Gloeocapsopsis sp. IPPAS B-1203: one gene and its partner. The main gene of each other region encodes a partner of the protein of the gene in region 2 in a complex. Links are inferred from orthologs where the notes say so. Each region holds a gene or a part of one and is shown on either strand. Other genes may lie near its edges.

Region 1 (3,226 bases), on a different replicon or contig from region 2:
TTGTTTCCGGCAATTGCTGACTATAACACAGCAATTCAACTAAAACCAACATTGGCTAGCGCTTACAACAATCGAGCTAATTGCTATGCTGCGTGTGGACAATTAACTGAAGCACTCGCCGACTACGATAAAGCGATCGACCTTAATCCTAGCTATGTACGTGCATGGATTAATCGTGGTATTACACTACGCGAACTAGGAAAATACGAACAAGCAGCTGAAAACTTTGATATTGCTGAAATTCTAGGTCAACTGCCTGCAAATACTTATGCCGAACGCGGTCGGACATATCATCTTTGGGGAGACTGGAATTTAGCGATCGCTGACTATCGCCGTGCCCTTGAGTTAATATCAGACGATAATCTACGCCTGCGTTATCAAGTTGAAACTTGGCTAGCACAGTTAATTGGTAGCTAGTTGTTTGTGTTTCATCTAGAGCGTTCATGCTTGCTTGTTTGTTAGGTAGTAGAAAAGCAATTGGCAATCAAAAAAAGCTAACAGCTAATCGCCAACCCCTAATCGCTAATAATTACAAGTTATTAAGTTACGCTTGTTTTTACTTATGGCTTTATTCCAGCCTCAGTTTACTGGAAATAGTCTTACTGCCCGTACAGTGGGACGCGATCGCCGTGCTCTAGCGATCGTACTGCTTATTACTATATTTATCTTTGGTGGAATTGGTAGCCGTTTAGCATATTTGCAGTTGATTGAAGGCGAACACCTACAACAGTTGGCAGAACGCAATCGAATTCGGGTCATTCCTAAACAACCAGAACGAGGTAATATATTTGACCGTAATGGCAAAGTTTTAGCGAGTAGTCGTCTTTCTCATGCTGTCTATATTTGGCCTCAAGCGCCTAAAAAAGATACTTGGGCAACGACTCGAACTCGTCTAGCAAGCATTCTTAAGATTCCAGAAACTGAAATTCAACAACGATTAGATAAAGCTGGTTACAATTCTCCTAACTTAGTTCGGATTGCCCGCGATCTCAATCCGGCTCAAATTACCGCTTTAGCTGAATATCGTAACGAACTACGAGACGTTGAAGTTTACATTGAAGCTGTCCGCAACTACCCAAACCAACAAATTGCTGCGCACATCCTTGGTTACACAGGAGAAATGAACGATGAAGAATTAGCTCAAAAGCGCAGTGAAGGCTACCGCTTGGGTGATATTGTTGGGCAAATGGGTGTAGAAGCAGCGTTTGAAAAGCAGCTGCGCGGTGAATGGGGGGGTCAGCAAGTAGAAGTCGATGGTGCTGGACAAATTTTACGACTTTTAGGTGAAAAATCAGCAAAATCAGGTGGCAATGTCCATTTAACTTTAGATTTAGAATTGCAGAAAGCTGCTGAAGTAGCACTAGGCGATCGCCAAGGTGCGATCGTCGCACTCGATCCAAATAACGGTGCAGTGTTAGCAATGGTCAGTCGCCCTGCGTTTGACCCTAATATCTTTTCTAAACGGATTACTCCTGAAATATGGCAGCAACTGCAAAGTAAACAGCATCCTTTCGTTAATCGTGCTTTACAGAGTTTTCCGCCAGCAAGTACGTTTAAAGTGATTACTACAACTGCAGGAATTGAATCAGGGAAATTTTCGTATAACGCAACACTCCCAACATATGGTTGTATGAATATTGGTGGAACGACTTTTTGTGATTGGAACCGTGCGGGATTTGGTCGTTTGGGTTTTGTTGGGGCGCTGGCGTGGAGTAGTAATACATTCTTTTATCAAATTGGCAAAGGAGTTGGCGAATCAACTTTAATTGACTGGACGCGCCGTTATGGGTTTGGTCAAAAAACGGGGATCGAATTAGCATCCGAAGAATCAGCAGGTCTAGTCGCAGACGACCGCTGGAAGCAGAAAAATCTCAATTTACCTTGGAGTGTAGGCGACACTGTAAATATGTCGATTGGGCAAGGATTTTTGCAAGTCACACCACTTCAACTTGCGGTGATGTTTGCTGTCCCTGCTAACGGTGGCGATCGCGTTCAACCGCATTTATTGAAAGACAACGAAGACTCGAAATGGCGCGAGTCTTTAAATTTAAAACCAGAAACCGTGCGCGTGTTGCGTCAAGGATTGCGACAAGTCGTTTCTGGCGGTACAGGACAAGTTCTCAATTTACCCACAATTCCACGCGTTGCAGGTAAAAGTGGTACTGCACAGGCTTTTGGTAAGCAGGCTCATGCTTGGTTTGGTGCTTACGCCCCTGCAGATAAGCCTGAAATTGTTGTAGTGGCATTTGCTGAACACTCTGGTGGTGGTGGTGGTAAGGTTGCTGCACCAATGGTGTTAAAGGTGTTAGAAGCGTATTTCAAGAAGTGAATATGATTTAATATTTCAATCATGTTAACCCTACATCGTGTTAACCAGTAGGAGTGTTACGTGTAGCTAGCCAACGTTCAAATGACCTTTGGCTTTCACCGCTTCGTCTACCTGCTAACAACCCTTCTATTCCAATATGTTCATCGAGATCCACCCACTCGATTGCATAGCCATCACCTCAGATCTGCCAGTTTTGCCGTTCTTCAATTGCAGCGTGCATTAAGCGAGGATACCAGGCTAAAGGAACAATCAGGCTGCGACCGTCAGCTAGCTCTACAATCAGCTTCTCATCAGTGACGGTGACTTGATTTACAATTGGTTCTGTCTCAAGTATCAAAGTAGTCATGCCACGCATCCAGCAATGTTGTTTGATGTTCTGCTACTAGCCTATCAATTTGATTCAACTCATGTTTCTTAAAGCCTTGGTTCGTCTCTATTAATATTAATAGAGATCTGGAACAACACTTGCATTCAGCATAATACTTTTACGCAGTTAAGGAGTAGGTTTGATATTTCGAGCTTTGTAAAATGTTTCTAAACTGTGGCGATCGCCTACATATCTCTAATATTAACTCTACAACAGATAAGCAGCGACAAGTTGCTTCTAGCAGAATTTACACCGCAAGATATGCCGGAGCAAATTATGTTGTATTGTTATACGGTTATTGGCAAAATTTGGTGCAACAAGTATGTCGCCTTGGAACTTTAGCATTATATTTATAAGACGAACCATCAGTCCGTCCTACAGTGACCTTTCCCGAACCTTTATACACCACAGACTACGGTGCAGCTTATGTTGGTGATTCTCTTGAACTGCTAGATCAACTTGAATCAGATTCAATTGACTTAGTAATCACTTCACCACCTTTTGCCCTACAACGTAAAAAGACTTATGGA
Region 2 (3,294 bases):
TCGCGATAGTTTTCAATAATGCCGTTTTGTACAACTGCTACCCGCATCGCCATGTCCATATGTGGATGAGCGTTGTACTCTTCGGGCTTGCCATGTGTTGCCCAACGCGTGTGTCCAATACCAATTTGGGCAGGATTCTCAGTTCGTTCTAATTTTTCTCGGAGATTGTGAAGTTTACCTTTTGCTCGTACACAATGAATTTCACCTTCAAAGATGGTGGCAATTCCTGCGGAATCATAGCCCCGATACTCTAGTTTTTCTAGACCAGAAAGTAAAATTTCTGTAGCTGCTTGAGTGCCAATATAGCCAACGATTCCGCACATTTACACCACCACTCTTGATTAATTGCTCTGTCTTGTCAAACCTACATAACCAATTTTAAATCGTCAAGAACTGAGTTTTTGCGATCGCCATGCTTTGTTTGAAGAAGCTTCTGTCTTAAGAAAGAAAAAGGGGAATAAAACTTCCCCAACTGTTGAATTGAATTTGGACAATTAAAATCAAGTAAAAGGTACTCTTGCTTAAGACGCTTGATATTAAACTTGATTTCGTTGCCAGAGAAGTTCAAAGATTCTCAATAGGCAAGTCCCATACTCCGCGTGGTTTCCGCATTACTGAGATAAACTCGAATGCTTAAAAAGTCTGTAGGACAAGCAGTTTCACACCGCTTGCAACCTACACAATCTTCTGTTCGCGGAGATGCAGCAATCTGACCAGCTTTGCAGCCGTCCCAGGGAACCATTTCCAACACATCTGTTGGGCAGGCACGAACACATTGAGTGCAGCCAATGCAGGTATCGTAAATTTTGACACTATGAGACATTGAATAAAGGCTCCAAACGAGTCGTTTTTTCTTACAAACTCATATTCAAGGCATAGTTTACCGCACTGATGAAGTCGGTTTCAGCAAAAGGCTACAGAACTTTAAATTCTGTAATAGAAAGGGGTCAGAAATCGGGGATTGGGGGTCAGGGAATTGCTCGCAGCGAAAGTTGACGTCGGTAGTATCAGAATTCCTTACAGACATAGAAAAACTAGTGAGTGGCGATTTAGACTGCCTATTACCCATTACCGAGTACTAGCTTTAATAGCTAACTAAAATTTGAATCGTTTTTGGCGGTAATTGGCGACAGATTCAACAATACCAATAGCAATAAAGTTTGTGAGTAATGCTGATCGTCCGTAACTCAGCCAGGGCAGAGGAATGCCAGTTACAGGCGCAAGTCCAATAGTCATCGCAATATTAACGATCGCCTGAAAAACAACCATTGATAAAACACCAATAGCCAACAAAGAACCGAAGTTATCTTTGGCAGTTTGAGCAATATGCACCAAGCGTAGACAAATTAACCAAAATACAAATAACACTGCTAAACCACCAACAAAGCCTAGTTCTTCTCCAATGACTGAGAAAATAAAATCCGTATGTTGTTCTGGAACAAAATTAAGTTGTGTTTGCGTTCCTTGATATAAACCTTGTCCCCACAATTGTCCTGCGCCAATAGTGATCCGCGATTGAATCAGATGATAGCCACCGCCAAGCGGATCTTTTTCGGGGTTGAGGAACAAAATTAAGCGATCTTTTTGGTAGTCTTGCAATAATCCCCAAAGAACATAACCTAATTGACCAGCCGCAAAATTAGTAGCGATCGCACCTAATGCTCCTAACCAACGCCAAGGCAAAGTTTGCCAAGCTATAACACTCATAGTTGTCGCCCAGACAAACCATGCAGGTAGATAGACACTAAATAAAATAACAGCGACAATCGGAGAAATTAGTAGTACTAGCCAACCAGGATTAGCATTACCCCAATAGAGCATTCCAAGTGTAATTGCCCCAAAAACAAGGGATGTACCCAAGTCAGGTTGAACAAACACTAATAACCAAGGAATTGCAGTTACAGCTAATGCTCTTATGACAGCCGGAATGGTTGCTGCAGTTCGCGAGTGTAGCACGGCTGCTAAAGTAATAATAACTCCTATTTTGGCAAACTCTGAAGGTTGGATATTAAAGCCACCAATACTGATCCAACGTTGCGCACCTTTAGCTGTAGTACCAATAAAAATCACAATCAATAGCGAAATATTGGTCAGCGCATAGATAACCCAATGCCACTGCAATAAGTTCTCGTAGCGACAACGTGCAATGATTAGCGCCAGTATCAAACCGATACCACCCACAAGCCAATGCTGCCACCAATCAGTTAACCCTTGATTTAGTTCTGCACTGCGGATCATAACTCCACCAAACACAGTTAAGCCAACCACGGCAATAAGCAATAACCAATCAACTTGTTGCCACGCTGCTAGCCAATATTTCCAGCGCAGAGGAGATAAGATTCGTAGCATATGGGAGGTCAGAGGTCAAGGAATTCAGTAAAACCAAGTGTACTTATTTTTCATCCAAACGTCCTGATTTCTAAGTTAAGGCGGCGACAGAGACTTTACCAGCAATACTAAGTGCGATCGCCTTTAGAGCTTTTGCAGAGGCAGAATCGGGGTAGGCAACAACAATAGGGACACCGCGATCGCCACCTTGACGCAGCGAGATTTCTAACGGTACGCATCCGAGTAACGGTATGCCAAGTTCTGCTGCGGTTTTTTCTCCACCACCAGAACCGAAGATGTCGTATTGCTTTTCTGGCATATCTGGCGGAATAAAGTAGCTCATATTTTCTACAATACCTAACACTGGCACTTGCATTTGTTGGAACATCCGCAAGCCTTTGCGCGAATCAAGTAATGCTACAGTTTGGGGTGTTGTGACAATCACTGCACCCGCCATTGGTACAGCTTGGGTTAGTGTCAACTGGGCATCTCCTGTTCCTGGTGGCATATCAACAATCAGATAGTCGAGTTCTCCCCACTCAACTTGATACAAGAACTGGCGAATAATACCATTGAGCATTGGTCCGCGCCAAATCACGGGTTGGTCGCGATCAATGAGAAATCCCATTGATACCAGTTTTACACCATGATTGAATGCAGGTTCTAGCACTTCACCTTGTTGACCTTGCCGTACCATGACTTGAGTTTCTCCAAGTCCTAACATTGTTGGTGCGTTTGGTCCATAAATATCAGCATCGAGTAATCCGACTTTTGCTCCTGTTTGGGCAAGCGCAACCGCAATATTAACTGCAACAGTACTTTTTCCTACTCCTCCTTTACCACTAGAAACTGCCAAAATATTTTTGACACCAGAAATTCCCGTTCGGTCAGGTAAACTTTTTTGTTGTGGAGTTTCAGCTGTCACATCAACAGCAACATCAGTTACACCAGGTAACTGCTTAACAG

The links.
Region 1: the proteins of rodA (region 2) and mrdA are in contact, whole or in part, in a crystal structure (PDB 6PL5), measured with the Thermus thermophilus proteins. The link is inferred for Gloeocapsopsis sp. IPPAS B-1203 from one-to-one orthologs. Residues at the interface, in WP_223903423.1 of Thermus thermophilus: Phe161, Val165, Phe168, Val169, Leu172, Pro198, Tyr199, Glu202, Tyr211, Arg212, Asp213, Gln220, Val221, Gln223, Ser224, Ile226, Ala227, Ile228, Gly229, Ser230, Gly266, Phe267, Val270, Leu274, Tyr277, Gly278, Leu281, Phe285, Leu289, Arg297; in WP_223903432.1 of Thermus thermophilus: Arg4, Ile5, His6, Leu8, Ala9, Phe12, Ala15, Leu16, Leu19, Gly20, Arg22, Ala23, Trp24, Leu26, Gln27, Val28, Tyr31, Tyr34, Leu36, Leu43, Thr45, Asp47, Lys156, Gln157, Gly158, Ser160, Val184, Leu201, Glu202.

Annotation. Positions count from the first base shown.
Region 1 is NZ_PEIG01000002.1:108,858-112,083, forward strand. What follows is about bases 46-2,945. They hold mrdA (penicillin-binding protein 2), read left to right. Parts: upstream 46-562; coding sequence 563-2,329; downstream 2,330-2,945. Other genes in these bases: CSQ79_RS03805 (tetratricopeptide repeat protein), read left to right, coding at 46-417; CSQ79_RS27025 (hypothetical protein), read right to left, coding at 2,656-2,733; CSQ79_RS03820 (hypothetical protein), read left to right, coding at 2,858-2,945. Also shown: more of CSQ79_RS03805, read left to right, coding at 1-45; more of CSQ79_RS03820, read left to right, coding at 2,946-3,052; CSQ79_RS03825 (DNA-methyltransferase), read left to right, coding at 3,077-3,226. UniProt on the Escherichia coli protein: Catalyzes cross-linking of the peptidoglycan cell wall. Responsible for the determination of the rod shape of the cell. Is probably required for lateral peptidoglycan synthesis and maintenance of the correct diameter during lateral and centripetal growth.
Region 2 is NZ_PEIG01000008.1:65,451-68,744, reverse strand. Bases 223-3,190 are described here. They hold rodA (rod shape-determining protein RodA), read right to left. Parts: upstream 2,350-3,190; coding sequence 1,096-2,349; downstream 223-1,095. Other genes in these bases: CSQ79_RS15360 (Mrp/NBP35 family ATP-binding protein), read right to left, coding at 2,420-3,190; psaC (photosystem I iron-sulfur center protein PsaC), read right to left, coding at 575-823; glmS (glutamine--fructose-6-phosphate transaminase (isomerizing)), read right to left, coding at 223-323. In the rest of the region: more of glmS, read right to left, coding at 1-222; more of CSQ79_RS15360, read right to left, coding at 3,191-3,294. UniProt on the Escherichia coli protein: Peptidoglycan polymerase that is essential for cell wall elongation. Also required for the maintenance of the rod cell shape. Functions probably in conjunction with the penicillin-binding protein 2 (mrdA).